One region of the Ralstonia chuxiongensis genome, then DNA from elsewhere that is predicted to be linked to it. Evidence: predicted binding sites of a transcription regulator. Region 1 holds the regulator's gene; the other holds the start of a gene.

Region 1 (15,469 bases):
CTCGAAGCGCTGCCGAGCTTCCTCGGTGCGGCTGACGAATCCGTTGCTAAGGAAGCCAATAAGCTGCTGACCAAGCAGGGCCTGAAGATCAACGTCGGCGTGAAGGTCGGCGAGATCGAATCGTCGGGCAAGGGCGTGAAGGTGAACTACACCGACGCTGCCGGCGCTGCGCAAGTGCTGGAGTGCGACAAGCTGATCGTGTCGATCGGCCGCGTGCCGAACACCGACAACCTGGGTCTGGAAGCGATCGGCCTGGCGGCGGATCAGCGTGGCTTTATCGAGGTGGACGAACACTGCGCGACCAAGCTGCCGAACCTGTGGGCGATCGGCGACGTGGTGCGTGGCCCGATGCTGGCGCACAAGGCAGAAGACGAGGGCGTGGCTGTGGCCGAGCGCATCGTTGGCCAGAAGCCGCACATCGATTACAACTGCATTCCGTGGGTCATCTACACCTACCCGGAAATTGCGTGGGTGGGCAAGACCGAGCAGCAGCTCAAGGCCGAAGGCCGCGAGACCAAGGCCGGCCAGTTCCCGTTCATGGCGAATGGCCGTGCACTGGGCATGGGCGCATCCGATGGTTTCGTGAAGGTCATCGCCGATGCGAAGACCGATGAAATCCTGGGCGTGCACATCGTGGCAGCCAATGCTTCGGACCTGGTTGCCGAAGCCGTGGTGGCGATGGAGTTCAAGGCTGCAGCTGAAGACATCGGCCGTATCTGCCATCCGCACCCGTCGATGTCGGAAGTGATGCGCGAAGCTGCGCTGGCGGTCGACAAGCGTCAGCTCAATATGTAAATCGCAAGCCGCAAGGCAAGCACGATGCCCGGTGAATCCACAAGATTGCCGGGCATCGGTCCATTTGGGCCCGCAAATGGTGCCCCAAGCAGATTAAGCAGATGAACGTTCAGGAAACCTACCTACAGGAACTGAAGGCGCGCGGCTATCAGCCCGACGAAGCGCAACAACGCGCCGTCGATCGCCTGCAGCGGTGCTACGACGAATGGGTTGCCTACAAGGCCCGTCGTTCGACTGCGCTGCGCAAGATGCTCGTGCGCCCGGATTTGCCCCGTGGCGTCTACATGTGGGGCGGGGTGGGGCGCGGCAAGTCGTTCCTGATGGATGCGTTCTATAGCTGCGTGCCGTTGGTGCGCAAGACGCGCCTGCACTTTCACGAGTTCATGCGCGAAGTGCATCGTCAACTGGAAGAACTGCGCGGCCGCGCTGATCCGCTGGACGAACTGGCCCGTCGCATCGCCAAGCGCTACCGCTTGATCTGTTTTGATGAATTCCACGTCAGCGACGTTGCCGACGCGATGATCCTGCACCGCTTGCTCGATCAGCTGTTTGCCAACGGCGTGCAGTTTGTGATGACGTCCAACTATCGGCCCGACTTGCTGTATCCGGACGGTCTGCACCGCGACCGCGTGCTGCCGGCCATTGCGCTGCTGCAGGAGAAGCTCGACGTCCTCAACGTCGACGCGGGCGTCGATTACCGCAAACGGGCGATGGAGCAGGTGCAAGCGTATTACACGCCGTTGGGCGCCAAGGCCAACTCGGCGTTGCGCGATGCGTTTGCGGCAGTGGCGGAAGTGCCGAACGAATCGCCGGTGCTGCGCATCGAGCACCGTGAGATTCGCGCTGCGCGCAAGGCTGGCGGCGTGGTGTGGTTCGACTTCGCCACGCTGTGCGGTGGCCCCCGCTCACAGAACGATTACCTGGAAATCGCCTCGCGCTTTCACACCGTCATCCTGGCCGATGTGCCGAAGATGACGCCGCGCATGGCGTCCGAGGCGCGCCGCTTCACGTGGCTGATCGACGTGTTCTACGATCACAAGGTCAAGCTGCTGATGTCGGCGGAGGTGCCAGCGGACGAGTTGTACACCGAAGGCCAGATGGCCAATGAATTCCAGCGCACCGTGTCGCGTATCGTCGAGATGCAGTCGCGCGAATACCTCGAGGCACCTCGCCGCGAAGTCGACACGTCACTGACCTGATCTCGCTCGCTGCCGCGTGCCTAGTGTGACGTCGGCGGCGGGTTGCGATGCGACGGCGGTGCTTGTGAGGGCCGCAGGCTAGCGCCAAAGAAGTCCTGCGGCAGGCGCTCGGTCTTGCGGTTGACGTTGCGGAACGCGCCCTCCACCAGCATGGGGGCGACGTTGCTCACGTCGGTTTGCGAAGCCATGGTCACGTCTTCGGTAAAGCCGCGTTCGCACAGCTCGCGGCCCGACACAGAATCAAGCAACCACGCTTTCATCATGCCGGTCTGCGACGCCTCGCGATAGATCGCGCGGGCGGCGAGCGCTTCGGGCGACAGCGCTTGTGGCAAGAACCCCGCTACCGTTTCCGACAGGTGATGCACGATCGCACCGGCGGCCAACCAGTCTTCGAGCGCCGGGCGCAGGCTGCCATCAGCCCAGCGTTCTCCTGACGCCACCACGGCCACGCGGCGGCCCAGTCGCGATGCGGCTTCTGCCACCGCGCGCGCGTTGCGCAGGCAACCTGCAAACGTCGGTGTCGATCCGGTGGCGAGCGCGAGCGTCGCCCCATTGGGCGAGGGCAGGACCAGGTTGCTGCCGATTGGCAATTCACGGAGCGACGCCGGCGAGAGCGTATACCCCGCCTGGCTCCGGTTGTAGCCCGCCAGCATGGCGCCGGCGCGGCGCGCGAAGGTTTCAGCACTGGCGTCGCGCCATGGGTACGGATAGATGCGTGCCCCGCGCGCCACGGCCACATCCACACAGGTACAGAAGGACAGCACGTCCACCACGATGACGGCGTCGCAATGTGGCGCCAGCGCGGATGCTCCGTGCTCGCCCCATTCACAGTGGATGTTGTACAGGCTGAATTCGGTTGCCATGTCGCGCCCTCCTGTTTGCCTGGTGCAGCTATTTACTATAGGCGGCCGATTTTCTTTATGGGAGGGTTTGCATGGGTGAGGTGCGCTGAGAATCGCATTTCCGGTGGAGTCTTATTGCGCCGTGCTTGATGCGCATCAAGGGCGCGCGGGGGGATGCTGGCTAGCATCGTCCCCATAATGACGACGATATTCGCCCCCAATCATCCAACCGCGCCGGTTGACGGCATAGGCTCGCCTATCGGCCCGAGCGGGGTGGGCGCGTCGCACGTCACCTGCTATCACTGCGCTTCGCCATTGGACGGCGCCACCGCTGTCCGTGCCGACATTGGCGGCAAGTCTCGGGAATTTTGCTGTGCCGGCTGTCAGGCTGTCGCGCAAACGCTGCACGCCTCCGGCATGGGCCACGTCTATGACGGCCCCATCGCCTTCGCCAAGCCCATCGAAGGTGACCGTCGCACCGAAGCCGAAGCCGTTTGGGCGACCTACGATCTGCCCGTCATGCGGGAGCGCTTCGTACGCACACGCGCTGACGGTGCGGAAGAACTTTCCCTTGCTATCAGCGGCATGCGTTGCGCTGCGTGTGTATGGCTGATCGAGCGTGCGCTCTCCCGAGTGCCGGGCGTGCGCGAAGCCACCGTCAATTACGCCACGGAACGCGCGCGCATCGTCGGAGATGCCGGGGCGATGCGGCTGTCTGCGGTGTTCGCCGCCATTGCCGACGTCGGATACGAAGCGTGGCCCGACCAGCCATCCGCCCGCCGCACTGCCGAGGCGCGTGAACGCCGCAGCCTGCTGATCCGCTTGGGGCTGGCGATGCTCGGGATGATGCAAGTGATGATGTACGCGTGGCCGGTTTACCTGCACGGCAGCGACATCCCCGTGAGCCAGACGCGCCTGATGCAGTGGGCCAGCCTGATGCTGACCGTGCCGGTGGTGTTGATTTCTGCGCGGCCCATTTTCGTCAATGCGTGGCGGCAAGTACGGCATGCGCACGTCGGCATGGATGTGCCCGTGGCGCTGGGGGTCGGCGCGGCGTTCGTTGCCAGTGTGCTGGCGACCTTGCGCGGTCATGGCGAGACGTACTTCGATTCCGTGACGATGTTCGTCGCTTTCCTGCTGGCGGCGCGCTATCTCGAACTGCGTGCGCGCCAGAGCGCGGCTTCCGGTGCCGAAGCGTTGGTGCATCAGTTGCCGGCCACTTGCCGGCGCTTCAACGCCGAAAGCGGCGTGCTCGAGACCATCCCCGTTGCAGCCTTGCAGCAAGGCGATTGCGTGGAGGTGCGCGCCGGTGAAGTTCTGCCCGCCGACGGCACCATTGAACGCGGCACCACCGAGATCGACGAATCGCTTCTCTCCGGTGAAAGCGTGCCGCGCCCGCGCGACGTGGGCGCGACCGTGCTCGCGGGCAGCTACAACGTCGTCAGCGCAATTCGCGTGCGTGTGAACCGCGTGGGCGCCCAGACGCGCCTTGCCGCCATCGTCGATCTGCTGGAACGCGCCTTGACGGACAAGCCCCGCATGGCTGAACTCGCCGATCGTGTGGCCGGGCGCTTTGTGGCAGTGCTGCTCGGCTGGGCGCTGCTGACGGCGATCGCGTGGTGGTGGATCGATCCGACACGCATGTTTGCCGTCACCGTGGCGGTGCTGGTGGTGAGTTGCCCCTGCGCGTTGTCGCTGGCTACGCCGTCTGCGCTGGCCGCGGCCAGTGGTGCGCTGGCACGGCGCGGTGTGCTGGTCACGCGCGGCCACGCCATCGAGAGCCTGGCAGCCGTGACGGACGTGCTGCTCGACAAGACCGGCACGCTCACCGAGGGGCGTTTGCGCTTGCTGAGCATCGAGACCTTCGCCGATGTGGATGCCGAGCACTGCCTCGCATTGGCGTGCGCGATGGAGCAATCCGAGAATCATCCGATCGCCCAGTCGTTGCGCGCCGCCACCTCCGCTGAAATGCTGTTGCCAACGTTGGGGCGCGTGACCAATGTGCCGGGGCAGGGCGTGTATGCCGTGGCTGATAACCAGTTGGTGCGTCTTGGCACGCAGTCGTTCGCAGCAGCGTACTACGCAGATCAGCCGGTTGCTTCCATTCGTTACGGCACGGAAGCGCCGATGGAGGAAGTGCCGCCGGCGGCCGCATGCACGTCGATCTGGCTCGGCCGCGACGGCCAACCACTCGCGCGCTTCACGCTGGCCGATACGCCACGTACCGATGCGCCCGCATGCCTGAGCGCGTTGCGTGCACAAGGATTGCGCCTGCATCTCGTTTCCGGCGATGCGCCTGAGACCGTGCACTGGTGGGCCAACCGCCTTGGCATCGACCGCGCGGTGGGCGGCGCAAGCCCCGAAGACAAACGTGCCTACGTGCGCAAGCTGCAGGCAGACGGCGCCCGCGTGCTGGCGGTCGGCGACGGCATCAACGACGCGCCCTTGCTCGCGCAGGCGCAGGTCTCCATCGCCATTGGGTCGGGTGCGCCCCTGGCCCAGGCCGGCGCGGATGCCATCCTCACCGAGCCGCGCCTGTTTGCCATTAGCGAGGCCGTGTCAATTGGCCGTCGCACGTTGCGCGTGGTGCGCCAGAACCTCGGCTGGGCCGTCACCTACAACGCGATCAGCATTCCGCTCGCCACGCTGGGGTGGTTGTCGCCGCTGGTAGCGGGCATCGGCATGTCGGTGTCGTCGTTGCTGGTGGCGCTCAATGCGTGGCGTTTGTCGCGCGCCGTTTAAGGAGCCGAAATGGAAACGCTGTTCCTGCTGATTCCGCTGTCGCTGATGTTGGTGGTGGCGATTGTCGGGGTGCTGTGGTGGGCCGTCGGCTCGGGCCAGTACGACGATCTCAAGGCGCCTGCTGAATCGATTCTGCTGGACCCTGATACCCCGGCGCGTGACGCAATGTCGCGGGACGGAACTACTTGACCACGTTGGCTGGGGTGTCTTGACGCACGTCAAGACTCGAATATCGCCCCATTCTTAACATGACCCTATCAAACCAACACTCTCGGGGAGCAAGCATGCAATCGTCCAGCGCGTTGCAGCCCACCCAGACCTTCAATTACCGCGTTGTTCGCCAGTTCTCGATCATGACGATCGTCTGGGGCATCGTCGGTATGGCGGTCGGTGCGCTGATCGCGGCCCAGTTGATCTGGCCGCAACTGAATTTCGGGGTGCCTTGGCTGACCTATGGTCGGCTGCGTCCTCTGCACACGAATGCCGTCATCTTTGCGTTTGGCGGCAGCGCTCTGTTTGCGACGTCTTACTACATCGTGCAGCGTACCTGCCAGGTGCGTCTGCTTTCCGACAAGCTTGCCGCCTTCACGTTCTGGGGCTGGCAGGCAGTGATCGTGGCAGCCGCCATCACCCTCCCGCTGGGCTACACAAGCTCGAAGGAATACGCCGAACTCGAATGGCCGATCGACATCCTGATCACCGTGGTGTGGGTGGCTTACGCGATCGTGTTCTTCGGCACAATCGCCAAGCGCAAGACCCGGCACATCTACGTGGCCAATTGGTTCTTCGGCGCCTACATCATCACGATTGCTCTGTTGCATATCGTCAACAACGCTGAATTGCCGGTGTCGATGTGGAAGTCGTACTCGGCTTATGCCGGCGTGCAGGATGCGATGGTGCAATGGTGGTACGGTCACAACGCAGTGGGCTTCTTCCTGACCACCAGCTTCCTGGGCATGATGTATTACTTCGTGCCCAAGCAGGCCGAGCGTCCGATCTATTCGTATCGCCTCTCGATCGTCCACTTCTGGGCGCTGAATTTCACCTACATGTGGGCGGGTCCGCACCACCTCCAGTACACGTCGCTGCCCGACTGGGCGCAGTCGCTGGGCATGGTGTTCTCGCTCATTCTGCTGGCGCCGTCGTGGGGCGGCATGATCAACGGGATCATGACCCTGTCGGGTGCCTGGCACAAACTGCGCACCGATCCGATCTTGAAGTTCCTCGTGGTGGCACTGTCGTTCTACGGCATGGCGACGTTCGAGGGCTCGATGATGTCCATCAAGACCGTGAATGCGCTGTCGCACTACACCGACTGGACGATCGGCCACGTGCACTCCGGCGCCCTGGGCTGGGTGGCAATGATCACCATCGGCTCGATGTACTACATGATCCCGCGCCTGTTTGGCCAGCAGAAGATGTACAGCACGCGCCTGATCGAGGTGCACTTCTGGGTGGCGACCATCGGCGTGGTGCTCTACATCGCCGCCATGTGGGTTGCCGGCGTGATGCAGGGCCTGATGTGGCGCGCCACCGAGGCTGACGGCACGCTGACCTACAGCTTTGTCGAAGCGGTCAAGGCAACGTACCCGTTCTACCTGATTCGCTTGGCTGGCGGCCTGTGCTTCCTGGGCGGCATGCTGCTGATGGCATTCAACGTGTTCAAGACCATCCAGGGCAGCAAGGCAATCGATGCACCGATTCCTCAATCGGCCCAGACCCCGATGGTCGCAGCTCAGTGAGGAGGGGAACATGAGCAATCAATCCAACAAGTTTTTCTCGCACGAGACGCTGGAAAAGAACATCGGCTTGCTGATCGTGATGACGCTCGTCGTCGTCAGCATTGCGGGCCTGGTGCAGATCTTGCCGCTGTTCTTCCAGCATTCGACCACTGAACCGGTCAAGGGCATCGCCCCGTATTCGCCGCTGCGGCTGGCGGGGCGCGACATCTACATCCGCGAAGGCTGCGTTGGCTGCCACTCACAGCAAGTGCGTACGCTTCGCGCCGAGACCGAGCGCTATGGCCACTATTCGCTGGCTGGCGAGTCGGTGTTCGATCACCCGTTCCTGTGGGGTTCCAAGCGCACGGGCCCGGATCTGGCGCGCGTTGGGCAGCGCTATTCGGACGACTGGCATCGCATCCACCTCCGTGATCCGCGTGAAGTGGTGCCCGAGTCGAACATGCCGTCATATGCGTGGCTCTCGAAGACGCCGCTGGATAACAGCGACATCGAGAAGAAGATGCATGTCCTGCGTCAGCTGGGTGTGCCGTACACGGATGCCCAGATCGCCGGGGCGCGCGAGCAACTCGCGGGCAAAACGGAAGAAGACGCCGTGGTCGCCTATCTGCAAGGCCTTGGCGTGGAGCTGCGTAACGTCCGGGACGTGGCTGTTGCTCCGGCCGCCGCGCCTGCCACCGTTGCAGCGAAGGAGTAAGCCATGGCCACGCTGAGTGCAATTGCGACTGCCGTCTTCCTCGTGCTGTTCGTCTGCATTACCTGGTGGGCATTCTCCGCGCATCGCCGCGGTGCGAATGCGGAATCGGCCATGCTGCCGTTCCTGCTGCCCGATGAGGCCGAGGTCGCCGGTGCGCACGCAGACGCGTCGCGCCCGCATCAATAAGGACACAGAATCATGAGCGACTTCATTTCGGAGTTCTGGGGGTATTACATCGCAGCGATCGCCCTAGTCGGCATCGTGTGGTGTGTCTGGTTGCTGTTTTCGCAGCGGCGCATTCAGATTGCGCCCGGTCATAGCGCGGGCGAGGACACCGGCCATGTATGGGACGGCGACCTGCGCGAACTGAACAATCCGCTGCCACGCTGGTGGATGTGGATGTTCCTGCTGTCGTGCATCTTTGCGTTGGGGTACCTGATCCTCTACCCGGGGTTGGGTTCATACGGCGGCGCGCTTGGTTTCTCGACACGGGGCGAATTGGCGGCGCAGCGCGCTGCAGCCGATGCACAGGTCCGTCCGGTCTATGAGCGTTATGCCAGCATGGACATCAAGCAGATCGCCGCCGACCCGCAGGCCCATGAGATTGGCCAGCGCCTGTTCCTGAACAACTGCGCGCAGTGCCATGGCTCCGACGCTGGCGGCTCGAAGGGCTTCCCGAACCTGACCGACAGCGACTGGCTGTACGGCGGCGAGCCCGAGACGATCCTGACCACTATCACCAAGGGGCGTCACGGTGTCATGCCCTCGCTGGCTGCGGTGGTGGATGGCAACCAGGCTGTCAACGTGGCCAACTACGTGCGCTCGCTGTCGGGCCTGTCTTACGACCCGATCAAGGCAGCGCGTGGTGAACCGACGTTCAAGTCGGTCTGCGCGGCCTGCCACACGGCAAGCGGCAAGGGCAATCAGACACTTGGCGCACCTAACCTGACCGACCGCGTCTGGCTGTACGGCAGTTCGGAAGCAACCATCGTCGAGACCATCCTCAAGGGTCGTGACAACACGATGCCGGCACACGAGAACCTGCTCTCACCAGAGAAGATCCGCATGCTGGCGGCCTACGTCTGGGGTCTGTCGAATAGCAATACGAGTCACGAGCAATGAGCGACAAAGAACCAGCCTGGCGCCCGATGACGCCCGCCACCGCGGCGGCGGGCGCCGACGACGCCCCCACCGAGCAGATGCTCTATGAGGTCCGGCGCAAGATTTATCCGCGCGCCGTGACCGGCGCCTTTGCGCGTTGGCGAGTCTGGCTGGTTCTGGCCACGCAAGCCATCTTTTATGGCTTGCCGTGGTTCCAGTGGAACGGTCGCCAAGCGGTGCTGTTCGACCTGGGCGCCCGCAAGTTCTACCTCTTTGGCCTCGTATTGTGGCCGCAGGATGTCATCTATCTGACGTTGCTGCTGGTGCTGTCGGCGCTCGCGCTGTTTCTATTTACGGCGGTGGCGGGGCGGCTCTTTTGCGGCTATGCCTGTCCGCAGACGGTCTACACCGAGATTTTCATGTGGATCGAGCGGCACATCGAAGGAGATCGCTTCGCGCGCATCCGCCTCGACGGTGAGCGTTGGAGCCTGCGCAAATTCCGCCTGAAGGCCGCAAAGCATTCGGCCTGGATCCTCATCGCCCTGTGGACGGGCTTTACCTTCGTGGGTTTCTTCACGCCGATCCGCGATCTGGGCATGGAGACCTGGACGCTGTCGCTCGGTCCTTGGCAGACATTCTGGATGTTGTTCTACGCATTTGCGACGTGGGGCAACGCTGGTTTCATGCGCGAGCAAGTCTGCCGCTACATGTGTCCCTACGCTCGTTTCCAGAGCGTGATGGTCGATCCCGATACCTACGTCGTCACGTATGACACGCAGCGCGGCGAGCCGCGCGGCAGCCGTTCGCGCAACGCCGATTTCGAAGCCCAGGGTCTGGGTGCTTGCGTCGACTGCAGCATCTGCGTGCAGGTGTGCCCGACCGGCATCGACATCCGTCAAGGGCTGCAATACGAATGCATCGGTTGTGGCGCCTGCATTGACGCCTGTGACCAGGTCATGGACAAGATGCGCTACCCGCGCGGTTTGATCCGCTACACGTCGGAACGCGCGATGCTTGATCGGCTCAGCCCGAAGGAAGCCCGGCGACATCTGATGCGTCCGCGCGTGCTGATCTATACCGGGATCATGCTGGTGCTCTTCACCGGGTTCATCGTGGCATTGGCGATGCGGCAGCCGCTCAAGGTTGACGTGATTCGTGATCGTGGTGCGCTGGCGCGTGAAGTGGACGGCGGCAAGATCGAGAACGTTTATCGCCTGCAACTGATGAACGCGTCCGAGCACCCCATGCGCGTGACCATCACCGCCGAGGGCATGCCGGAACTGGACGTGGAGGGCGGTCGCGGCGAATCGACCACACTGGAACTGCCGCCAGCGGCTAACCGGCTGCTGCCAGTGCGCGTGCGCCGGCCGGCCGACGATGCCGCCCCCGGCTCGCACAAAATCCGTTTCGTCATCCATGCAGACAGCGGTAGCGACAGCCTTGTACTGCGCGAACCGTCGAGCTTCATCGTGCCGCGCTGATGCGGCATCCCCAACAGGAGGCAACGATGCACGCAACGCAATCTTCCGCACAGGCCCGTCCTTGGTGGCGCGAGCCGTGGCCGTGGCTGCTGATGGCAGGGCCGTTCGTCGCCATGGTCGGCTGCGGCGTCACCATTTGGCTGGCGATATCGCATCCCGATGCTGTTATTCATGACAACGTCGTGCGGCGCGGTTTGGTCGTTGAAAAGACGACGGGCGCACCGGCGCATGCCATTCACACGGAGGCCCGATGAAGCGTCGACTGCTGATGTGGATTCTGTGGCCGGCATTTCTGTCGGCGGCCCTGGCTGAGCTGGTGGTCTTCGCGGTGGTAGACCCCGTCGATCTGCGCTTCTTCGGCGAGCAGATCACGGTGTCGGCCCAGGCGGTTTACACCGTGTCCTTCTTTGTGTTCTGGTTGCTGTGCGCATTGTCGAGCGCGTTGACGCTCTATGTGTCGCCGGGCATTGGCAAGCTGGAAGCGCATGAACACCCGCTCGTCTGAGCGGGAGCCATGAAAGGCAGCTTAGGCCGCCTGACCGCTCATGACCTGGCGCAGGCCGGCCAGGTCGATCAGCTTGACGTGGCGTTGGCGGATCTGGATGAGACCCGCTTCGGCAAAGCGCGAGAACAGGCGGCTGACGGTTTCGAGCTTGAGACCCAGATAGCTGCCAAGTTCTTCGCGGCTCATGCGCAGCACAAACTCGGTCGACGAATATCCGCGCTGGGCCGAACGCTTCGAGAGGTTGAGCAAGAATGCTGCGAGACGCTCTTCCGCACGCATGGAGCCCAGTGTGAGCAGCATCAGATGATCCTGCGAAATCTCCTTGCTCATGATGCGCAAGAACTGATGCTGCAGCGAAGGCAGCCGGCGCGAAAGGTGCTGCAACTCGTCGTAGCGCACCACGCAGACTTCGGTATCTTCAAGCGCGGTGGCGTCCGACACGTGGCGCATATCGCCAATGCCATCGAGCCCGACGATTTCACCCGGCAGGTGGAACCCTGTGATCTGATGCCGACCGTCTTCAAGCGTCAGATGGGTTTTGAGTGTGCCGAAACGAATGCCGTAAACCGCCTCCAGCGGCTCACCCAGAGAATAGAGCGATTGCCCCTTCTTAATGCGGATGCGCTCGCCGACCAAATCGTCCATCTTGCGCACGTCATCCGAGTTCATTCCCACCGGCAGGCAGATTTGCCCGAGTACACAGGTGGAACAACGCGAGGCTTGGTCGGTAAGTGCGATTCGAGTGAGCACGGGCGGGGGCGAATTTCGGGAAGGTGAAATGAGTAATTCTTGTTTTACAGCGCCAGCTTATTATAACGGCGACCTTCTTGTCCTCGGACATTTCCGATGCGGCAAAACGCGTCAATTACGCTTGGTTCGCAACAGTAAGACAAAAACCTTGGTCCATATCAAAAGAGCGTCAGAAAGATGAGTGCCGCGGCGCTTGTGAGCGTTTTCCTGATTGCATTGCTCGGCGGTGTGCATTGTCTGGCGATGTGCAGCGGTATCGCACTCGCAGCCGAACGTGGCGCTGTGGCGGTGCGGATCGTGTCCCGTCGCCGGCTTTGGTTTGAACAGGTCGTCATGCATGCCGGCCGGCTGACCACCTATGCGTTGCTGGGCGCAATCATGGGTGCCATGGGCGCGACCGTCTGGCGCCAGCAATGGCTGCCGATTCAACGCGGCTTGTTTGCGTTCGCTAGCGCATTGCTGGTCGCCTACGGGGTTTTGCTGCTTGTTCGGTCCGCAGGGGATGCGTGGCGCAGTGTGTGGCTTGAACGCTTGCTTGGCCGCGTGGCAGGAGGCCTGTCTCGAGGCGCCGCCACGCTGGGCGGTAGGCTGCAGCGTCAGCCACCGTTACTGCGCCGCTATCTCACGGGTATGGCGTGGGGGCTGGTGCCGTGTGGGATGGTCTACGGCGCATTGGCTGTGGCGTTGTTGGCAGGCAACGCCGCTTCCGGGGCCGTGGTCATGCTCGCCTTTGGTGCGGGTACGCTGCCCAACCTGCTGATGATGTCTGGTCTGGCTGGGTGGCTGCGTGGGCTGTCGCGCCAGCGATGGGCGCGGGGCGCGGCCGGCATCGCCATCGCCGGGTTTGGGGTCTGGGGGCTGGCTCACGCAATCTGGTTGCCGGAGATGCTTAACGCACACGGATTCTGTCTGGTGCTGTAGGCGTTCAGGCAGGCAAAAATTGCCAATCGTCCCATGATAGGAGGCTAGGACATCTTCCCGGTTGCGGCGCTGCTGGAAATTGCCCTACAATCAACCGCAATTCGATTCGCCACCCGCGCAAATCAACAATCCTAAGCGCGGCGCCAAGCGATGCCATCCAGCGGTAGAGTCCCCTGGACAGTCGATTCGGGCGGGCTGCCGTTCTTCTTGGTAGTCGTCCGGCGCAGTATCCGTCCCCATGGCGGCGGAAGAAATTGCCCTTGTGGTGCCTGACCGGCACCGGATCAACTCGCTCCTCCGGCCCTACTTTGCGGGCACAGCCACTGCGTTTCGGTGCAGGCTCCAATTGGATGATTGGCCTTCGCGCGCCGGGCCCGGGCGGGCAACAGCATTCAGAAATGCCGCGTGCTTCGCGGTGGGACGACAAACCTCAAGCGTGACGGCGACTGGCCGTGCGCGAGCAATGACGAGCCGCTCAACCCGATGAATACCCAAGAGGCGAAGATCGTCCTCGAAACCGCGCTGATCTGCGCGCAGGACCCGTTGCGAGTCAATGACTTGCGCAAGCTCTTCGACGAAGATGTGTCCGCAGACACCATCCGTGTGCTGCTCGAAGAGCTGCGCCAGGATTGGCTGAATCGAGGTGTCGAACTGGTCGCGCTGGCCTCCGGCTGGCGCTTGCAGAGCCGCCCGGAAATGCGCGTGTATCTTGATCGGCTGCACCCGGAAAAGCCGCCCAAGTACTCGCGCGCTGTGATGGAAACGCTGGCGATCATCGCTTATCGTCAGCCGGTCACTCGCGGCGATATCGAAGACATTCGCGGCGTGACGGTCAACACGCAGGTCATCAAGCAGATTGAAGACCGTGGCTGGATCGAGGTCATCGGTCATCGCGACGTGCCGGGCCGCCCCGCGCTGTATGCGACGACCAAGCAGTTTCTCGACGACCTTGGCTTGCGCTCGTTGGACGAACTGCCGCCGCTTGAAGATGCCCGCGCCCAAGCGCAGGCGAGCTTGCTGGAGCAGGGCGCCATCGAGTTTGAAGGCGGTGCAATTGCGGTGGAAGAGCTGACGGCGCTCGTCAACGACGCGCCGGAAGGTGCTGGGAGCGCCGAGGCTTCGGTGCAGGAATCGGCTGCATTGCCGGTTGCCGAGGCTTCCGTTGAGGTAATCGCTGAAACGCCGGCGCAGTCTACTGAGGGTGCGGCGGGTGGTGAGCTGGCATTGGAAACCGAGTCGCAAGCGGTGAGTGCGACCGAGGTTCCATCCGAAGATGAGTACAAAACACCGGTCGAGCCGCCTGTGGCTCCCGCCAATGAACATTCGTAACGCCATGCCTGCCGCACAGTCGGCGCATGGCCTGAACCCCTAGATTTTTTGAAGACGTTGTGAGCACCCAGTCAGACTCCATGGATACACGTATGCCGGCCGACGCCGACGCTCAGCCGCCGCGACAAGACGGCGGTGATGGGACTGAGGCCGCGCCTCGTCGCAAGGGATTGCGCCGCGGCTTGCGCAATCTGGTGGCTTCGCGCCGCCAGCAGCAGGACGGCCGCCCTGAGGGTGAAGCCGCTGAGGCGGGTGGCGCGGACGCCGGCCAGCCTGCGCAACCGCGCAAGAGCCGCGCGCCACGGGCACGCAAGCCGAAAGAGGCGACAGCTGAGCCGGCGGTAGTTGCCGCAGAGGGTGCTGCACCGGCCGAACAGGCGCCAGCAGACAGCCAGGGCGAGCGACGTGGCCCGCGCGGCCGTTTCGGCAAGAACCGTCGCCGCCAAGGCGAAGGCCAACCGGCGGAACGCGCCGAGCGCGGCGAGCATACGGAAGGTGCTGGCGGCAAGAATGCCGGCGGTCGTGGCAAGCAGCAGAGCCGCAACGGTAAACCGCAAGGCAAGGCTGGGGGTCAGACCCAGAATCGCGGGGGCAAGGGGCTGAAGGGCGGCAAGGGCTCCGAAGACGTCTTCCAATACGTGATTTCAGGCGCGTACGACTCGGAGGTTGACGCCGGAGGCGCATCGCAGCCCCCCAAGGGGCGCGAACTGACCTCCGACGACGACGCTCCTAAGCTGCACAAAATCTTGGCTGATGCCGGGCTTGGCTCGCGCCGCGACATGGAAGACCTGATCCTGCAAGGTCGCGTCTCCGTGAACGGCCTGCCGGCTCATATCGGCCAGCGCATTCTCGCGACCGATCAGGTGCGCGTGAACGGCAAGCTGATCCAGCGCAAGCTGCCGAACAAGCCGCCGCGCGTGCTGCTGTATCACAAGCCGGCCGGTGAGATCGTGAGCCAGTCCGATCCGGAAGGCCGTCCGACCGTGTTCGACGCGTTGCCGCGCATGAAGACCGGCAAGTGGGTCGCTGTGGGCCGCCTTGACTTCAATACCGAGGGCCTGCTGATTTTCACGACGTCCGGCGACATCGCCAATCGGTTCATGCACCCGCGCTATGGCGTGGAGCGTGAATACGCAGTGCGTACGCTTGGTGAGCTGGCGGAAACCGATCGCCAGAAGCTGCTGCACGGTATCCCACTTCAGGACGGCGAAGCCAACTTCCTGCGCTGCGTCGATGGCGGCGGCGAAGGTGTCAACCATTGGTACCACGTCGCCCTGACCGAGGGGCGGAACCGCGAAGTGCGGCGCATGTTCGAAGCGGTCAACCTGACCGTGTCGCGCCTGATCCGTACGCGCTATGGCAGCTTCG
Region 2 (15,469 bases), on a different contig from region 1:
CCAGCGGTGCAACGCTCGCCACGGCATTGGCCAGCGGATGGTTCGCGCCATCGCCCGTGCTGTTGAACCTGCATGTCGGTTGGGGCCTCGGGGGCTGGCTGGCAACGTTGGTCGCGGGCGTGGCGTCGACGGTGTTGCCGATGTTCTGGCAGACGCGGCGTTTGCCGGAGCGCTGGCATTGGCTGATGCCGTGGTGGCTGTGGGCGCCGCTGATCATTGGCAGTCTGTGGGGCGTCGGGCGCGGCGCGGTGCTTTGGCAATCGTGGGGCTGGCTCGCCTTGGCAGCGCTGGCGATGGTGGGCGTGCATGCCGTGCGCAGCGCGCGTCGTCGGCACGATCCGGGCTGGCGGCTGTGGCTGGCGGCTTCCGTCGCCTGGCTGGTGGTTGCCGTGCTGGGTCTGACCGCGTCCTGGCTGCCGACAGACTGGCCCATCGCGTGGGAGATCGGCGTGCTGACCCTCGTGGGCGGCGGCGTGCTGCCTGTCAATGCGATGCTCGGCAAGATCATCCCGTTCATGATCTGGATGCACCTGCGCAGGCGGGTGCCGCGGCATGTGCGGCTACCGGCCATGCAAACGTTGATCGGCGAGCGGCAACAGCACTGGCATGCTCGCCTACTGCTGCTTGTATTGCTGGCGTTGTTGCTGGTGCCGTTGCAGCCTGAACGGATGGCGGTGATCGCCGGCGTGCTGTTCGCGCTGTCGCACGTGTGGCTGGGTGCGATGCTATGCCGGGCGCTGCTGACGTTTCGCCGTGTCTCGCGAGCGTTTGCGCCCGGTTGACGGAACGCAAAACCACAATGGCGGACAAGTCGCAGACTGGCCGCCATGACACAGAACGCTTCCCCCATTGAACTGGTGGCGCCCGCAGGCAGCCTGGCCGCACTCAAGGCGGCCGTGGAGGCCGGGGCCGATACCGTCTACCTCGGCTTGAAGAACGCCACTAACGCGCGAAACTTCGCAGGCCTGAACTTTACCGAGAACGACATCCGCGCTGGTGTTGAATTTGCGCATCGGAAAGGGCGACAGGTGCTGTTTGCCATCAACACGTTTCCGCAGCCCGGCCGCGCCATCGAGTGGCGCATGGCCGTCGATGCCGCCTACATGCTGGGCGCCGATGCCGTCATCCTGGCCGACCCCGGGTTGATGGCCTATGCGCGCGACCGCTATCCAAACCTTCGGTTGCATCTATCCGTGCAGGGTTCGGCAACGCATGCCGGCGCCATTGAGCTGATGCGCGAGCAGTTCGGCATCCACCGCGCCGTGCTTCCGCGTGTGCTGACCTTGACCGAAGTCGAACGCGTGATCCAGCAGACGTCGGTGCAGATCGAGGTGTTCGGCTTTGGCAGCCTGTGCGTGATGGCCGAAGGGCGTTGCCTGTTGTCGTCGTATGCCACGGGCGATTCGCCTAACAACAAGGGCGTGTGTTCGCCCGCGCATGCGGTGCGCTGGGTGGAGCGCGACGGCAGCCTGGATGCCCGCCTGAACAACATCATGATTGACCAATACGCACCGGGCGAACCGGCCGGGTATCCGACGCTGTGCAAGGGGCGCTTCCTCGTCGACGGCGAGGTCGACCACGTGCTGGAGGAGCCCACGAGCCTCAATGCGCTCAGCCTGTTGCCCAGGTTGATCGCCATGGGCGTGTCGGCAATCAAGATCGAGGGGCGCCAGCGCAGTCCGGCGTACGTTGCGCAGGTGGTGGCCACATTGCGCGCCGCATTAGATGCGGCACAGGCGGACCCGGCGCGCTTTTCCGTCAAGCCCGACTGGCAGGCGGCACTCGTGCGTCACGCAGAAGGTGCGCACGTCACGCAAGGCGCGTTTGATCGCCCCTGGAAATAGAAGGCACATCATGTCCTACGAAATTTCGCTTGGTCCGCTGCTGTATTACTGGCCGCGGCTACAGACGTTCGACTTCTACGCGGAGGTTGCCACCAGCCCTGTCGACATCGTCTACGTGGGCGAGACGGTCTGCAGCCGCCGCCACGAATTGCGCGCGGACGACTGGCTCGATATCGCGGCCATGCTGCGCGAGGCGGGCAAATCGGTGGTGCTATCAACGCGCACGCTCATTGAAACCAGCGCCGAGGCGCAGGCGTTGCGCAAGCAATGTCAGCAGGACGACTGGATGGTCGAAGCCGGCGAGCTTGGCGCTGTGCGGTTGCTGAACGGCCGGCCATTCGTTGCGGGCCCGCATTGCAACGCGTATCACGGCGCGACGCTGGCATGGCTGGCGGGGCTGGGCGCGGTGCGTGCGGTCATGCCGCTGGAGATGAGCCAAGCCACGCTGGCCGAGCTGATGCGCGAGAAGCCTGCCGAGTTGGCGATCGAAGCAATGGTGTGGGGACGTTTGCCGTTGGCATTTTCCGCACGCTGCTTTACGGCGCGACACTTTCGCCTCAACAAGGACGACTGCGGCTTCCGCTGCATCGAGCATCCTGATGGCCTGGCGGTGCGTACGCGCGAAGGGCAGGAGTTTCTCGCCATTAACGGTATCCAGACGCAATCAGGGCAATGCCTCGACATTCTCGATCAGGCGCCCGCGCTGTCTGCGCTGGGCGTGAAGGTGCTGCGTGTCAGTCCGCAATCGCAGGGCACGCTGGACGCCGTGGCGGCACTGGATGCCCTGCGCCTTGGCCTGCCTGTGCGGGACGTGCAGCCTCCGGAGGGCATTGGACGCTGCAACGGCTACTGGCACGGGCAGTCTGGCATTGAATGGCTGGAGGCGCCGCAATGACGCGACTGCGCCCACCCGAAATGTTCGTCCGCATGGCGCGCAGCCTACCGGTGCCGCTGACATCGTTCCCGTTTGTGCTGGGTCTTGATCTGGCCCGGCGCCTGTCTTGGCTGACGCCGCCCCCGGAATTGGAAGGGCGGCGCTTTGCCATCACCGTAGAAGACCTCGGCCTGCGCGCCTGCTTTTGCTGCCGCGGTGGAGCGTTCCACACGCTTTCCGCTTCAAGCCCCGAACCCGAACTGGAGTTGCGTGCCGGCGTGGGCGATTTCGTTGCGCTTATTCGCGGCACTGCCGACGCAGATACGCTGTTTTTCCAACGCCGCCTCAAGATTGCGGGTGACACGGAGCTGGGGCTGATCGTCAAGAACTGGCTCGATGCGGCTGCACGCCCGGCGTGGCTTGCACGCTGGCAATCGCGATAGCGAGGGGCGCCATGTCATCACGTGCATTGCCGCTCGTCTATGCATGCTCGGGTTGTTCGAGTGTGGCGCAAGCGGCAAACCGCCTGGCCGTCGATCTGGACCGCGCAGGCAGGGCAGAGATGTCCTGCATCAGCGGTGTCGGCGGCGGGGTGCGCGCGCTCGTCAAGATAGCACGCAGCGGGCGCCCCATTCTTGCGCTCGACGGTTGCGCACTGGCGTGCGTCAAGGCCTGCCTGGCAACGGCGGGCGTGGCGCCGGACATTCACCTCGTGCTCAACCAGTACGGCGCCAAGAAGCGCTATCACGCCGATTGCAGTGACGATGAATTGACTGCCGCCGCCGCGCTGGTGGATGACGCCGTCAACACGCTCCAGCATCGCCTCGACACCGCAGGCGATTGATCCGCATTGGCTTGCTGCTTTTATCCCGCCATGAGCTGGCGCTGCAACGCCGTGGTGTTCGGGATGACAACCTCGCGGCCTTCCACCCGGATCAGCCCGTCGCGAATCAATTGACGCAGCGTGCGGGAAAGCGTGGCCGGCGCCAGCCCCAGCTTGGACGCGACCAGGCTCTTGCTGCATGGAAACCGCGTGCGGTCAAACTTGCGCGGCAGCGAGAGCAGATACCCGATCAGCCGTTCATTGGCGCTTTGCAGGTTCACGGTTTCGATGTCGCACATCAACGTGTGCAGGCGCGCGGACAGCCCCGCGAGCATCTGCCGCGCAAGGCGCGGATGCACGTGCAGTGCATCGTCGATGGCGCGCTTGTCGATCCAGACCAGCAGGCTGTCTTCCATGGCTTGTGCATCTGCCGCGTAAGGGCGGTTCAGGAACATGAAGGGCTCGCCAAAGCACTCGCCGGGCCCGAAGAATTCGATGACCTTGCATTGGCCGTGCGCCCCCGGCAACACGAGCTTGATCGCGCCGACCACCACGACATAGAAACCATCTGCCCGATCGCCACGGTGAAACGCGAAGTCGTGCCGCAACACACGCACTGCGTGGCTGTCTCGCGTGAGCACAGCCATGTCATCGTCGTCGAAGTCCAGGAACAGCGGGCTGTGCTTGAGCAGATCGCCCACATTGAGGGGGTCTTGCATGGTGTCACCGGCAACAGAAAGAAGAAAAACAGGCGGCCAATGCGCGCTGGGCGCCCTCGCTGGGCAGCGTGATGGCCGGGGTTCCGGGGGCACTTCGGTAGGCTTGTAGTGCGTAGTGTTTCACGCCGCGTTGGCTGAGGTTTTGCGCCAGCGCAAGAAGCTGCGGTTCGGGCAACCAGTCGGGGTGCCACGTGGTGCGGCACTCGAATGCGGCGCCGTTCTGTAGCAGAAGATCCAGACACGCGTCGACCGGCGCAGCGCTGCCGCGGCGGCCCGTGAGTGCATCGTAGCGCGGTGCGCTGGTCTTGATGTCGAGTCCCACCCAGTCCACCAGCGGCAGTACATCGGCCAGGCGCGCCGGATAAATGCCGCCGGTGTGCAGGCCAATCTTGTAGCCCAGCGCGCGCACGTCGCGCATCAGTTGCGGCAACTGCGGCTCGCTCAGCGGTTCACCGCCGGAAAAGACAACCGCGTCGAGCAGCCCCACGCGGCGCTGCAGAAAGGCAAAGACGTCGTCCCAGTCCAGCGTGCGGGCCCGCGTTTGCAGGTGCGGGTTGTGGCAGTAATGACAGCGCCACGGGCAGCCGGCCACGAACACCACTGCCGCAAGCTGCCCGGGCCAGTCGACGCTGGAGAACGGTGCCAGGCCGCCGATGGCCGGCGGCGGGCAGTGCGGTGGCTCAGCGGGCGCGGTCTTCAACAAAGAAGCGGCGTTCACGGAATTCCCCTTGCTTGCCGATGTTGAACGAGCTGACGGGCCGGTGATAGCCCATCACGCGTGTCCAGACTTCGCAGCGCGTGCGCTGGCTGTCGTCGAGTGCAACGGTGAGGTTGGTGGTGTGTGCAACGGTGCTCATACGGAGGCTCCTTCGTGATGGAGGTGGGTGGAAGAACCTGGAGTGCCCGCCGTTGTGCAACCGCACTTGTCGCTAGGCTGCTGTGCCAGCAGTTCTGCATCGCATTTCGGACAGAACGCGTGATGGCCGGACAGGTAGCCGTGCTTTGGGCAGATTGAAAACGTCGGGGTGATGGTGATGTACGGCAGGCGGAAGTTCGCCAGCGCGCGCCGTACGAGTTCCTTGCATGCCTGCGGCGAGGAAATGGCTTCGTTCATGTAGAGGTGCAGCACCGTGCCGCCCGTGTATTTGCTCTGCAGCGCTTCCTGGCGCGCCAGTGCTTCGAACGGGTCGTCGGTGTAGCCGACGGGTAACTGGCTGGAGTTGGTGTAGTACGGCTGTTCTGTCGTACCAGCCTGCAGGATGCTTGGCCAGCGCTTGCGGTCTTCGCGGGCGAAGCGGTAGGTCGTGCCCTCTGCAGGCGTGGCTTCGAGGTTGTACAGGTGCCCCGTCGCCTCCTGGAATTCGGTCATGCGCTGACGCACGTGGTCGAGCAGGCGCACCGCCATGGCATGGCCGAATGGCGTGGTGATGTCGTCTGCGTCGCGCGTGAAGTTGCGCACCATCTCGTTGATGCCATTCACGCCGAGCGTGCTGAAGTGGTTGCGCAGCGTGCCCAGGTAGCGTCGCGTGTACGGATACAGCCCCTGGTCGATCAGCCGCTGGACGAACTTGCGTTTGACCTCCAGCACGTCGCGGCCGAGTGCGAGCAGCGTATCGAGCCGCGCCAGCAGCGCCGCCTCATCGCCCGCGTAGAGATAGCCCAACCGCGCGCAGTTCACCGTCACCACGCCAATGGAACCAGTCTGCTCAGCAGAGCCAAACAACCCGTTGCCGCGCTTGAGCAGTTCGCGCAGGTCGAGCTGCAGGCGGCAGCACATCGAGCGCACCATGTGCGGCTCCAGATCGGAATTGAGGAAGTTCTGGAAGTAGGGCAGCCCGTAGCGGGCCGTCATCTCGAACAGCAACGTGGTGTTGGGGTGCTCCCAATCGAAATCCGGCGTGATGTTGTAGGTGGGAATCGGAAACGTGAACGCGCGGTCCTTTGCATCGCCGGCCATCATGACCTCGATGTACGCGCGGTTGATCATGTCCATCTCGGGCTGAAGATCGCCGTAGGTGAAGGGCATCTCTTCGCCGCCGATGTACGGAATCTGCTCGCGCAGGTCGGCAGGGCAAGTCCAGTCGAACGTGAGGTTGGTGAACGGCGTCTGTGTACCCCAGCGGCTGGGCACGTTCAGGTTGTAGATCAGCTCCTGCATGGACTGCTTGACCGCCGCATACGACATTGCATCGCGGCGGATGAACGGCGCCATGTACGTATCGAATGAACTGAACGCCTGCGCGCCGGCCCACTCGTTCTGCAGCGTGCCGAGAAAGTTGACGATCTGCCCGATGGCTGCAGACATATGCCGCGGTGGCGTCGCTTCCACCTTGCCCGGCACGCCGTTGAATCCCTCCGTCAGCAACTGCCGCAACGACCAGCCCGCGCAGTAGCCCGACAGCATGTCGAGATCGTGGATGTGGATGTCGCCCTCGCGGTGCGCGGTGCCCGCCTCGGGGCTGTAGACATGCGAGAGCCAGTAGTTGGCGGTGACCTTGCCCGCCACGTTCAAAATCAGGCCCCCGAGGCTGTACCCCTGATTGGCGTTGGCATTCACACGCCAGTCGCGCTGCTCGAGGTATTCGTCCATCGTGCTCTCGACTTCGACCAGCGTGTGCTTGAGCGAACGCAGCCGGGCGTGCTGCTCTCGATAGACGATGTAGGCACGCGCGGTGCGCCAATAGCCGGCGTCGACCAGCACTTCTTCCACGCAGTTCTGGATGACTTCGATACCGGGGCAGGGGAGCGGGGCGAGATGTTCGAGCACGCCCATGGTCAGGCGCAGCGCTTCGACGGCGTCGAATTCACCCGTGGCCTGCCCGGCCGCCGCGATGGCCTGGCGGATCTTTTGCGCATCAAACGGAGCCAATGAACCGTCGCGCTTGGTGACTTGCCTGGTGACCTGTGTGCCCGTCATGAGGTACTCCATCTAGTGGTATGGAGTCAGACTAGCACTACATATTGTGGTTGGTGAGTCCTAAAAACCTTGATTTTTAAATCGCTTGACCCCGGTCAACCGGGGCCGCGTGCGACGCGGAAAGTGCGTCGCGCTGTCAGTCGACGATGAACAGCCGGGCGCCGTTCCTGGTGTACGACTGATGGGCTTCCGCATCGTCGCCCACCTGATAGCTCATGCCGGGCGTGAGGATGAACTTGCGGCCATCTTCCAGTGTGGTTTCCAGCTCGCCATCTAGGCAGAACAGGATGTGGCCCTTCTTGCACCAATGGTCAGCCAGGTAGCCGGGGGTGTACTCGACCATGCGCACACGGATGCGGTTCGGCTCGTCGCCAAAGTAACGGGTGCGCCAGATCGCCATGCCGGTCTCGCCAGTGTGTTCGGTAGGTTCAACGGTGGACCAGTCGGTCGTGCCAAAGGCGAAGGGCACCATTTTCATCGGGGACTCCTGGGTGACGTAAGCCCATGATGGTATCAGCGGCTTACGTGGCGCAGGCATCGCATTTGATGTGCTCGAAACGGCGCTTGATGGTACGCCGTGACGGCATTGCGTGCGGCTCAATAATCCGCTTCTCACCGGCTCGTTCCACTGTCCGTGCGGCATTGCAGCAAGGTGTCAACGGCGCCATATCAATGTATGCAGAAATTGCATGGTGCTATGCAACATCGACATAACGATCGCCATGCGCTTCTCTAATATCGTCGCTTTTTACAAAGCGTGACGAAGTTGGGCCAGCCCTTGGCCCCATGAGATCCGCGTCTATCGCGCGCCGTCCCTCCGGCCACGGTATTCCTTGGAGAAAGTCTTGAACACCAAACGTCTGACCTCCCACATCGGGCTGGCAATGCTGCTGGGCATTGCCGTCGGCTGGGGCTGCCACGAATATGCCAAGGACGCCGCGGCGGCCAAGGACATCGCTTCGTACTTCAGCATCATCACCGACATCTTCCTGCGCATGATCAAGATGATCATCGCGCCGCTGGTGTTCTCGACGCTGGTGACGGGCCTGGCAAGCATGAGCGGAGGCCGCTCGGTCGGCCGCGTGGGACTGCGCGCGATGATCTGGTTTGTGTGTGCGTCGGCCACGTCGCTGGCGCTGGGCATGCTGCTGGTCAACTTCTTCCAGCCGGGTGTGCACATGAACCTCGCGCTGCCGGATGTGTCGGCCACGTCGGGCCTGAAGACGGGTGATTTCACACTCAAGGCCTTCATTACGCACGTGTTCCCGCGCAGCATCGTGGAGGCCATGGCCACCAACGAGATCCTGCAGATCCTGGTGTTCTCGCTGTTCTTCGGCGCTGCGCTGTCGACGATGAAGAACCCGATGGACAGCGTGATCGGCCGTGGTCTGGAAGAGCTGACCAAGCTGATGTTCCGCATTACCGATTACGTGATGCGCTTTGCGCCGCTGGGCGTGTTTGCCGCCATGGCCGCTGCCATCACGGTGGAAGGCGTGGGCGTGCTGTGGACCTACGGCAAGCTGATCGGCGAGTTCTACCTTGGCCTGGCGCTGCTGTGGGCGATCCTGTTCTTCGTTGGCTACGTGCTGCTGGGCCGCTCGCTGGGCCGCCTGCTGGGGCTGATTCGCGAGCCGACGCTGCTGGCGTTTGCCACCGCAAGCAGCGAATCCGCTTATCCGAAGACGATCGAGGCGCTGGACCGCTTTGGCGTGCCCAAGCGCATCTCCAGCTTCGTGCTGCCGCTGGGTTACTCGTTCAACCTGGATGGCTCGATGATGTATCAGGCGTTCGCGGTGCTGTTCATCGCGCAGGCCTACAACATCGAGATGAGCTTCACCCAGCAGCTGACGCTGCTGCTGGTCCTGATGCTCACGAGCAAGGGCATGGCCGGTGTGGCGCGTGCCTCGCTGGTGGTGGTGGCGGCCACGCTGCCGATGTTCCACCTGCCGGAAGCGGGTCTGCTGCTGATCATCGGCATCGACCAGTTCTTCGACATGGGCCGCACGGCCACCAACGTGATCGGCAATAGCCTGGCCACCGCCGTGGTGGCGAAGTATGAGCCGGCAGAAGAGGATGCGGTGGCGGAAGCCGCCGAACCTGCAATGCAGCCGCAGCCAAACGTCGGCTGACCTTAAGCCAAGATGACAGCGCGCCGCCTTTCAGGGCGGCGTTGTCATATTTGGACGGTGTTATTCGGGCTGAGAAGCGAGCGAGGTCACGGCCGGGCTCAGGGGCGCATCGCCAATGTCGACGCGCTGTGCCATCGGCGATTCTCCCAGCAATGCGGCCACCATGGCTTGCAGCGGAAGCACGTCGCCGGTGCTCATGAAGCGTGGCGATGCGGCTTGGCCCGATGCCTGCAATCCCGCTGCCGCCAGCGTGCGGCCTAAATGGCGCGCGACGGCGTGACCGGTGTCGATCAATGTCAGCCGGTCGCCCGCAATCTCGCGGATGGCATCTTCCAGAAATGGGTAGTGCGTGCAGCCGAGCACCAGCGTGTCGGCATTCGCGTCGAGCATCGGCTGTAGATAGGCCTGCAGCAACTCAAGCACCGCAGGCGAGTGGGTATCGCCGCGCTCGATCAGGGGGACGAGGCCATAGCCCGGTTGGCTCAGCACCTTGCAATCGCCGGAGGCAGCTGCCAGCAGGCGTGCAAATTTCTCGCTGCGCAGCGTGCTTTCGGTGGCGAGCACGCCAACCACACGGCTCTTCGACGTGGCAACCGCTGGCTTCAAGCCCGGCTCGACGCCAATCACCGGCACCGCGAGCTTTTCGCGCAGCACGTGCACAGCTTGCGCCGTGGCGGTATTGCACGCGATCACCAGTGCCTTGCAGCCTTGGTCGACCAGCCATTCGCACACTTGCAGCGTGCGCTCGGCAATGTATTCGGGAGATTTTTCCCCGTACGGGGCATGGCGGGAATCCGCCAGGTAGAGAAGCGATTCGGCCGGCAGATCGGCGCGAATCGCGCGCAGGACGGAGAGCCCTCCGAGGCCGGAGTCAAAGACGCCGACCGGTGCCTGCGCGCGTGTCGTCATATCGCGTGAATGGATCAGCCTGCTGCGACGGGAATCTTGCCGATCTTCGCTTGCCATTCCGCCGGGCCGGTCTTGTGGACCGACGTGCCCGAGCTGTCCACGGCGACGGTGACGGGCATGTCCTTCACGTCGAATTCGTAGATGGCTTCCATACCCAGGTCTTCAAACGCCAGCACCTTCGAGCCGCGGATGGCCTTCGACACCAGGTACGCCGCGCCGCCCACGGCCATCAGGTAAGCCGACTTGTGCTTCTTGATGGACTCGATGGCGACGGGGCCGCGCTCGGCCTTGCCCACCATGGCGATCAGGCCCGTCTGCGCGAGCATCGTCTCGGTGAACTTGTCCATGCGCGTGGCCGTGGTCGGGCCTGCCGGGCCAACGACTTCATCACGCACCGGGTCGACCGGGCCGACGTAGTAGATCACGCGGTTGGTGAAGTCGATGGGCAGCTTCTCGCCCTTGGCCAGCATGTCGGCGATGCGCTTGTGCGCAGCATCGCGGCCGGTCAGCATCTTGCCGTTGAGCAGCAGCGTCTGGCCCGGCTTCCACGAGGCAACTTCTTCCGGCGTGAGCGCGTTCAGGTCGACGCGCTTGGACGTTTCCGTGTTCGGTGCCCACTCGACCTTCGGCCATTGCGACAGGTCCGGCGCTTCCAGCTTGGCAACGCCGCTGCCGTCCAGCGTGAAGTGCGCGTGACGCGTGGCGGCGCAATTCGGGATCATGGCGACCGGCAGGTTGGCCGCGTGGGTCGGGTAGTCCAGGATTTTCACGTCGAGCACAGTGGCGAGGCCACCCAGGCCTTGCGCGCCAATGCCCAGCGCGTTGACCTTTTCATACAGCTCGATGCGCAGTTCTTCAGCGCGATTGCTCGGGCCGCGGGCGATCAGGTCTTGAATGTCGATCGGCTCCATCAGTGCTTCCTTGGCCAGCAGCATGGCCTTTTCAGCCGTGCCGCCGATGCCGATGCCCAGCATGCCCGGCGGGCACCAGCCCGCGCCCATGGTCGGCACGGTCTTGAGCACCCAGTCGACGATGGAATCCGACGGATTCAGCATCACGAACTTCGACTTGGCTTCCGAGCCGCCGCCCTTGGCCGCGACAATCACATCCACCGTGTCGCCCGGCACGATCGACATGTTGATCACGGCCGGGGTGTTGTCCTTCGTGTTGGTGCGCTTGCCGGCCGGGTCGGCCAGCACGCTTGCGCGCAGCTTGTTGTCGACGTCGTTGTACGCGCGGCGCACGCCTTCGTTGACCATGTCGTCGAGGCTCATCGTGGCGCCGTCCCAGCGCACGTTCATGCCGACCTTCAGGAAGACGGTGACGATGCCGGTGTCCTGGCAGATCGGACGCTTGCCTTCAGCGCACATGCGGCTGTTGGTCAGGATTTGCGCGATGGCATCCTTGGCGGCCGGGCTCTGCTCCTGCTCATAGGCGCGGCCCAGAGCAGTGATGTAGTCCATCGGGTGGTAGTAGCTGATGTACTGCAGGGCGTCGGCGACGCTCTGGATGAGGTCTTCTTGACGAATGACGGTCATGGTGGGGGACCAACGTATAGGAATGAAAAGCCGGTGCGGCAGGGCAGTGGTCAGTGACTTTTGCTGCCTGCCTGTGGCCTGGACGGCGGGCGCCGCAGGCTCAGAACAGCCTGAGATCATACACCCAATGTCGGGCGCGGATTGTCCGAGCGCGTTCGTCGGAATCGCCGCGCCAGCAAGGGCGCAGCGTCAATGTGCGTCGACAGCCTCGCCGTGCGGATGCGCATGCGAAACGATGCGGTCCACCCACGCCATCACCAGCGCAGAGACCAGGAACGCCACGTGAATGACCACCTGCCACAGGATCGTGTGCGTGTCTTTCTGGGCCGCATCGATGAACGTTTTGAGCAGGTGGATCGACGAGATGCTGATCAGCGCCATCGACAGTTTGACCTTCAGCACGCCCGCGTTGACGTGATCCAGCCATTCGGGCTCATCTTCATGGCCCTCGATGCCGAGCTTGGACACGAAGATGTCGTACCCGCCGATGATCACCATGATCAGCAGGTTGGAGATCATCACCACGTCGATCAGGCCCAGCACGGCCAGCATGATCTTCGTTTCGTCCAAGTCGCCCAGGTGTGACACCAGGTGCCAGACCTCGACAATGAACAGATACACATACGCTGCCTGGGCGATGATCAGCCCCAGATACAGCGGCAGTTGAAGCCAGCGGGAAAAGAAGATCAGGCGCGGAATCGGGCGCAGCGGGGCGATGGGCGACTTCATTTGGCGGAACGGAGCGGAGGGTCGAAAGGCCGTGTGATTGTAACGTTCCGTGATTACAACATCGCTTACAGGAAAACGCTTGCGATGCGCTTTATTCCTGATCGAGTGACGGGTCGAGCGGGTCCAGCGGATCGGCCACGCGGCCGCGCTGCCGCCCCCGCTGTATCGCCGGGCGAGGGCGTGCAGGCCAGCTCGCCACAAGAATGCCCGCCACCACGCACGCCAGCGCGATGCCATGCGGCCAGCCCGGCGTCTCGCCCAGGGCGACGATGCCGTAGGTGGCTGCCGCAATCGGCAGCACCGAGGTGAACACGCCTGCAAGGTGGGCTGGCACATGCCGGATGCCCTTCATCCACAGCCAGAACGAGAAGATGCTGGCCGAGAGCGCATACCAGAGCACCAGGCCCCAGATGGGCAGCGGCACGCTCGACACATTGAAGGTGAGCAGCGGGATCAGCCCCAGGGGCAGCATCAGCAGGCCGCCGATCAGGTGCGTGTACGCGCAGATCTCGATGGCGGGCAACGTTTGTGTCAGCCGCCGCGACAGGATCACGTAGATCGATTCGCAAAACACCGCGCCCATCACCAGTGCGTTGCCGAGCAGCGCTTGCGAGGCATCGGCGGGCGCAGCGCCTGAAGATTCACCCCCGCGATAGGCGTTGAGAATGGCGACGCCCGCCACCGCGAGCGCCACCGACACCAGCGTGCGGCCTGAAGGCTTCTCGCGCAGCACGAGCCAAGACAGCAGCGCCACCGTGGCCGGAATCGTGCTCGTGATAATGCCCGCAGCCAGCGCAGAGGTCAGCCGCACGCCGTTGAGCATCAGCAGCGTGAAGCCGAACGTACCGAAAAATGCCTGGAGGAACAGGTTGGTCCACTCGCTACGTGTCACGCGGCGCATGCGCGATGGCTTGTACCACGGCGCCATGCAGACGATGGCAATCAGAAAGCGCAGCAATGCAAACAGCATCACCGGCATGACGGCGACGATCGATTTGCCGAAACCGACGTTGCTGCCGACCAATGCCATGGCAGCAATCAGGAAAAGGGCGTGGATGGGCACGATGAGGAATCCGTGGAAACCGGCACGGGGCGCGGCTCTGTAGCCGGCTATGTTGCGTTGCGATGCGTGCCGTAACGTGAAGTGACGCATTATAGTAGTGCCCTTCACGTCGGCTTGCGGTGCAGAAATGCGTAAGGCTGGAGTCAGGTCAGCCCCTTAGATTCGCCGCAAAACGACAACAGACATCGCTATCAGGAGACACCATGGCTGGCATTGAATCTGTCCTGCAGGAAACGCGCGTGTTCGACCCGCCCGAATCCTTTGTTAAACAGGCAAACATCGCCGGCATGGATGCGTACCGTGCGCTGTGTGCCGAAGCCGAGCACGATTACGAAGGCTTCTGGGCGCGCCTCGCACACGAGCATCTGCTGTGGCACAAGCCCTTCAGCAAGGTGCTGGATGAGTCCAACGCACCGTTCTACAAGTGGTTTGAAGACGGCGAGCTCAACGCCTCGTACAACTGCCTCGAGCGCAACCTTGAGAACGGCAACGCCGACAAGGTCGCCATCATTTTCGAGACCGACGATGGCAAGGTATCGCGCGTCACTTACCGCGAACTTCACGCACGCGTCTGCCGCTTCGCCAATGGCCTGAAGGCCCTGGGCATCAAGAAGGGCGATCGCGTCGTGATTTACATGCCGATGTCGATCGAAGGCATCGTGGCCATGCAGGCATGCGCGCGCATCGGCGCAACGCACTCGGTGGTGTTTGGCGGGTTCTCGGCCAAGTCGCTGCAGGAACGCATCGTCGACGTGGGCGCCGTGGCGCTCATCACGGCCGACGAGCAGATGCGCGGCGGGAAGGCGCTGCCGCTCAAGGCCATCGCTGATGAAGCGCTCGCCATGGAAGGCACCGACGCGGTCAAGCACGTCATCGTCTACCGCCGCACCAACGGCAACGTGAACTGGGTGGAAGGTCGTGACCGCGCGATGGACGAGGTCGAAGGCGGCCAGCCCGACACCTGCGAAGTGACGCCGGTGGGCGCGGAACATCCGCTGTTCATCCTCTACACCTCGGGTTCGACCGGCAAGCCGAAGGGCGTGCAGCACAGCACGGGCGGCTACCTGCTGTGGACGTTGCTCACCATGCAGTGGACGTTCGACCTGAAACCCGACGACATTTTCTGGTGCACGGCCGACATCGGCTGGGTGACGGGCCACAGCTACATCGCGTACGGCCCGCTCGCAGCCGGCGCCACGCAGGTCGTGTTTGAAGGTGTGCCCACGTATCCGAACGCCGGCCGCTTCTGGGACATGATCCAGCGTCACAAGGTCAACACGTTCTACACCGCACCGACGGCAATCCGCTCGCTGATCAAGGCCGCCGAAGCTGACGAGAAGGTCCACCCCAAGCAGTACGATCTCTCCAGCCTGCGCCTGCTCGGCACCGTGGGCGAGCCGATCAACCCGGAAGCCTGGATGTGGTACCACACGAACATTGGTGGCGGACGTTGCCCGATCGTCGATACGTTCTGGCAGACCGAGACCGGCGGCCACATGATGACGCCGCTGCCGGGGGCCACGCCCCTGGTGCCGGGCTCGTGCACGCTGCCGCTGCCGGGCATCATGGCTGCCATCGTCGATGAAACCGGGCACGACGTGCCGAACGGGCAGGGCGGCATCCTGGTCGTCAAGCGTCCGTGGCCGTCGATGATCCGCAACATCTGGGGCGACCCGGAGCGCTTCAAGAAGAGCTACTTCCCGGAAGAGCTGGGAGGCAAGCTGTATCTGGCGGGCGATGGCTCCATCCGCGACAAGGACACCGGCTACTTCACCATCATGGGCCGCATCGATGACGTGCTGAACGTCTCGGGCCACCGCATGGGCACGATGGAGATCGAGTCGGCGCTGGTGGCGAACCCCATCGTGGCCGAAGCCGCAGTGGTGGGCCGCCCCGACGACATGACGGGCGAAGCGATCTGCGC

What was found. Region 1 encodes FNR, which switches genes on or off when oxygen is low (the NO sensors DNR and NnrR bind a similar motif). Its sites were predicted from a motif close to TTGATNNNNATCAA; they were not measured.
Region 2: a site for FNR is predicted at 7,263-7,276, ahead of NKG59_RS19460 (ribonucleoside triphosphate reductase). Genes of this name have one in related genera too.

What each region holds. Positions count from the first base shown of each region.
Region 1 is NZ_JAMYWC010000003.1:665,532-681,000, forward strand. Features, by position in the region: gene lpdA (dihydrolipoyl dehydrogenase) at 1-795, shown strand, start outside; gene zapE (cell division protein ZapE) at 897-1,994, shown strand; gene NKG59_RS12415 (2-phosphosulfolactate phosphatase) at 2,015-2,857, opposite strand; gene NKG59_RS12420 (heavy metal translocating P-type ATPase) at 3,035-5,578, shown strand; gene ccoS (cbb3-type cytochrome oxidase assembly protein CcoS) at 5,588-5,767, shown strand; gene ccoN (cytochrome-c oxidase, cbb3-type subunit I) at 5,863-7,320, shown strand; gene ccoO (cytochrome-c oxidase, cbb3-type subunit II) at 7,331-8,014, shown strand; gene NKG59_RS12440 (cbb3-type cytochrome oxidase subunit 3) at 8,018-8,200, shown strand; gene ccoP (cytochrome-c oxidase, cbb3-type subunit III) at 8,213-9,136, shown strand; gene ccoG (cytochrome c oxidase accessory protein CcoG) at 9,133-10,596, shown strand; gene NKG59_RS12455 (FixH family protein) at 10,623-10,850, shown strand; gene NKG59_RS12460 (hypothetical protein) at 10,847-11,101, shown strand; gene fnr (fumarate/nitrate reduction transcriptional regulator Fnr) at 11,123-11,851, opposite strand; gene NKG59_RS12470 (sulfite exporter TauE/SafE family protein) at 12,029-12,772, shown strand; gene scpB (SMC-Scp complex subunit ScpB) at 13,256-14,101, shown strand; gene NKG59_RS12480 (pseudouridine synthase) at 14,194-15,469, shown strand, end outside.
Region 2 is NZ_JAMYWC010000005.1:473,541-489,009, reverse strand. Features, by position in the region: gene NKG59_RS19500 (hypothetical protein) at 1-782, shown strand, start outside; gene ubiU (ubiquinone anaerobic biosynthesis protein UbiU) at 828-1,844, shown strand; gene NKG59_RS19490 (U32 family peptidase) at 1,855-2,739, shown strand; gene ubiT (ubiquinone anaerobic biosynthesis accessory factor UbiT) at 2,736-3,161, shown strand; gene NKG59_RS19480 (putative zinc-binding protein) at 3,173-3,562, shown strand; gene NKG59_RS19475 (Crp/Fnr family transcriptional regulator) at 3,583-4,260, opposite strand; gene NKG59_RS19470 (anaerobic ribonucleoside-triphosphate reductase activating protein) at 4,265-4,978, opposite strand; gene nrdD (anaerobic ribonucleoside-triphosphate reductase) at 4,941-5,117, opposite strand; gene NKG59_RS19460 (ribonucleoside triphosphate reductase) at 5,114-7,177, opposite strand; gene NKG59_RS19455 (DHCW motif cupin fold protein) at 7,314-7,655, opposite strand; gene NKG59_RS19450 (dicarboxylate/amino acid:cation symporter) at 8,023-9,306, shown strand; gene murI (glutamate racemase) at 9,367-10,215, opposite strand; gene NKG59_RS19440 (fumarate hydratase) at 10,230-11,753, opposite strand; gene NKG59_RS19435 (TIGR00645 family protein) at 11,943-12,482, opposite strand; gene NKG59_RS19430 (DMT family transporter) at 12,574-13,545, opposite strand; gene acs (acetate--CoA ligase) at 13,749-15,469, shown strand, end outside.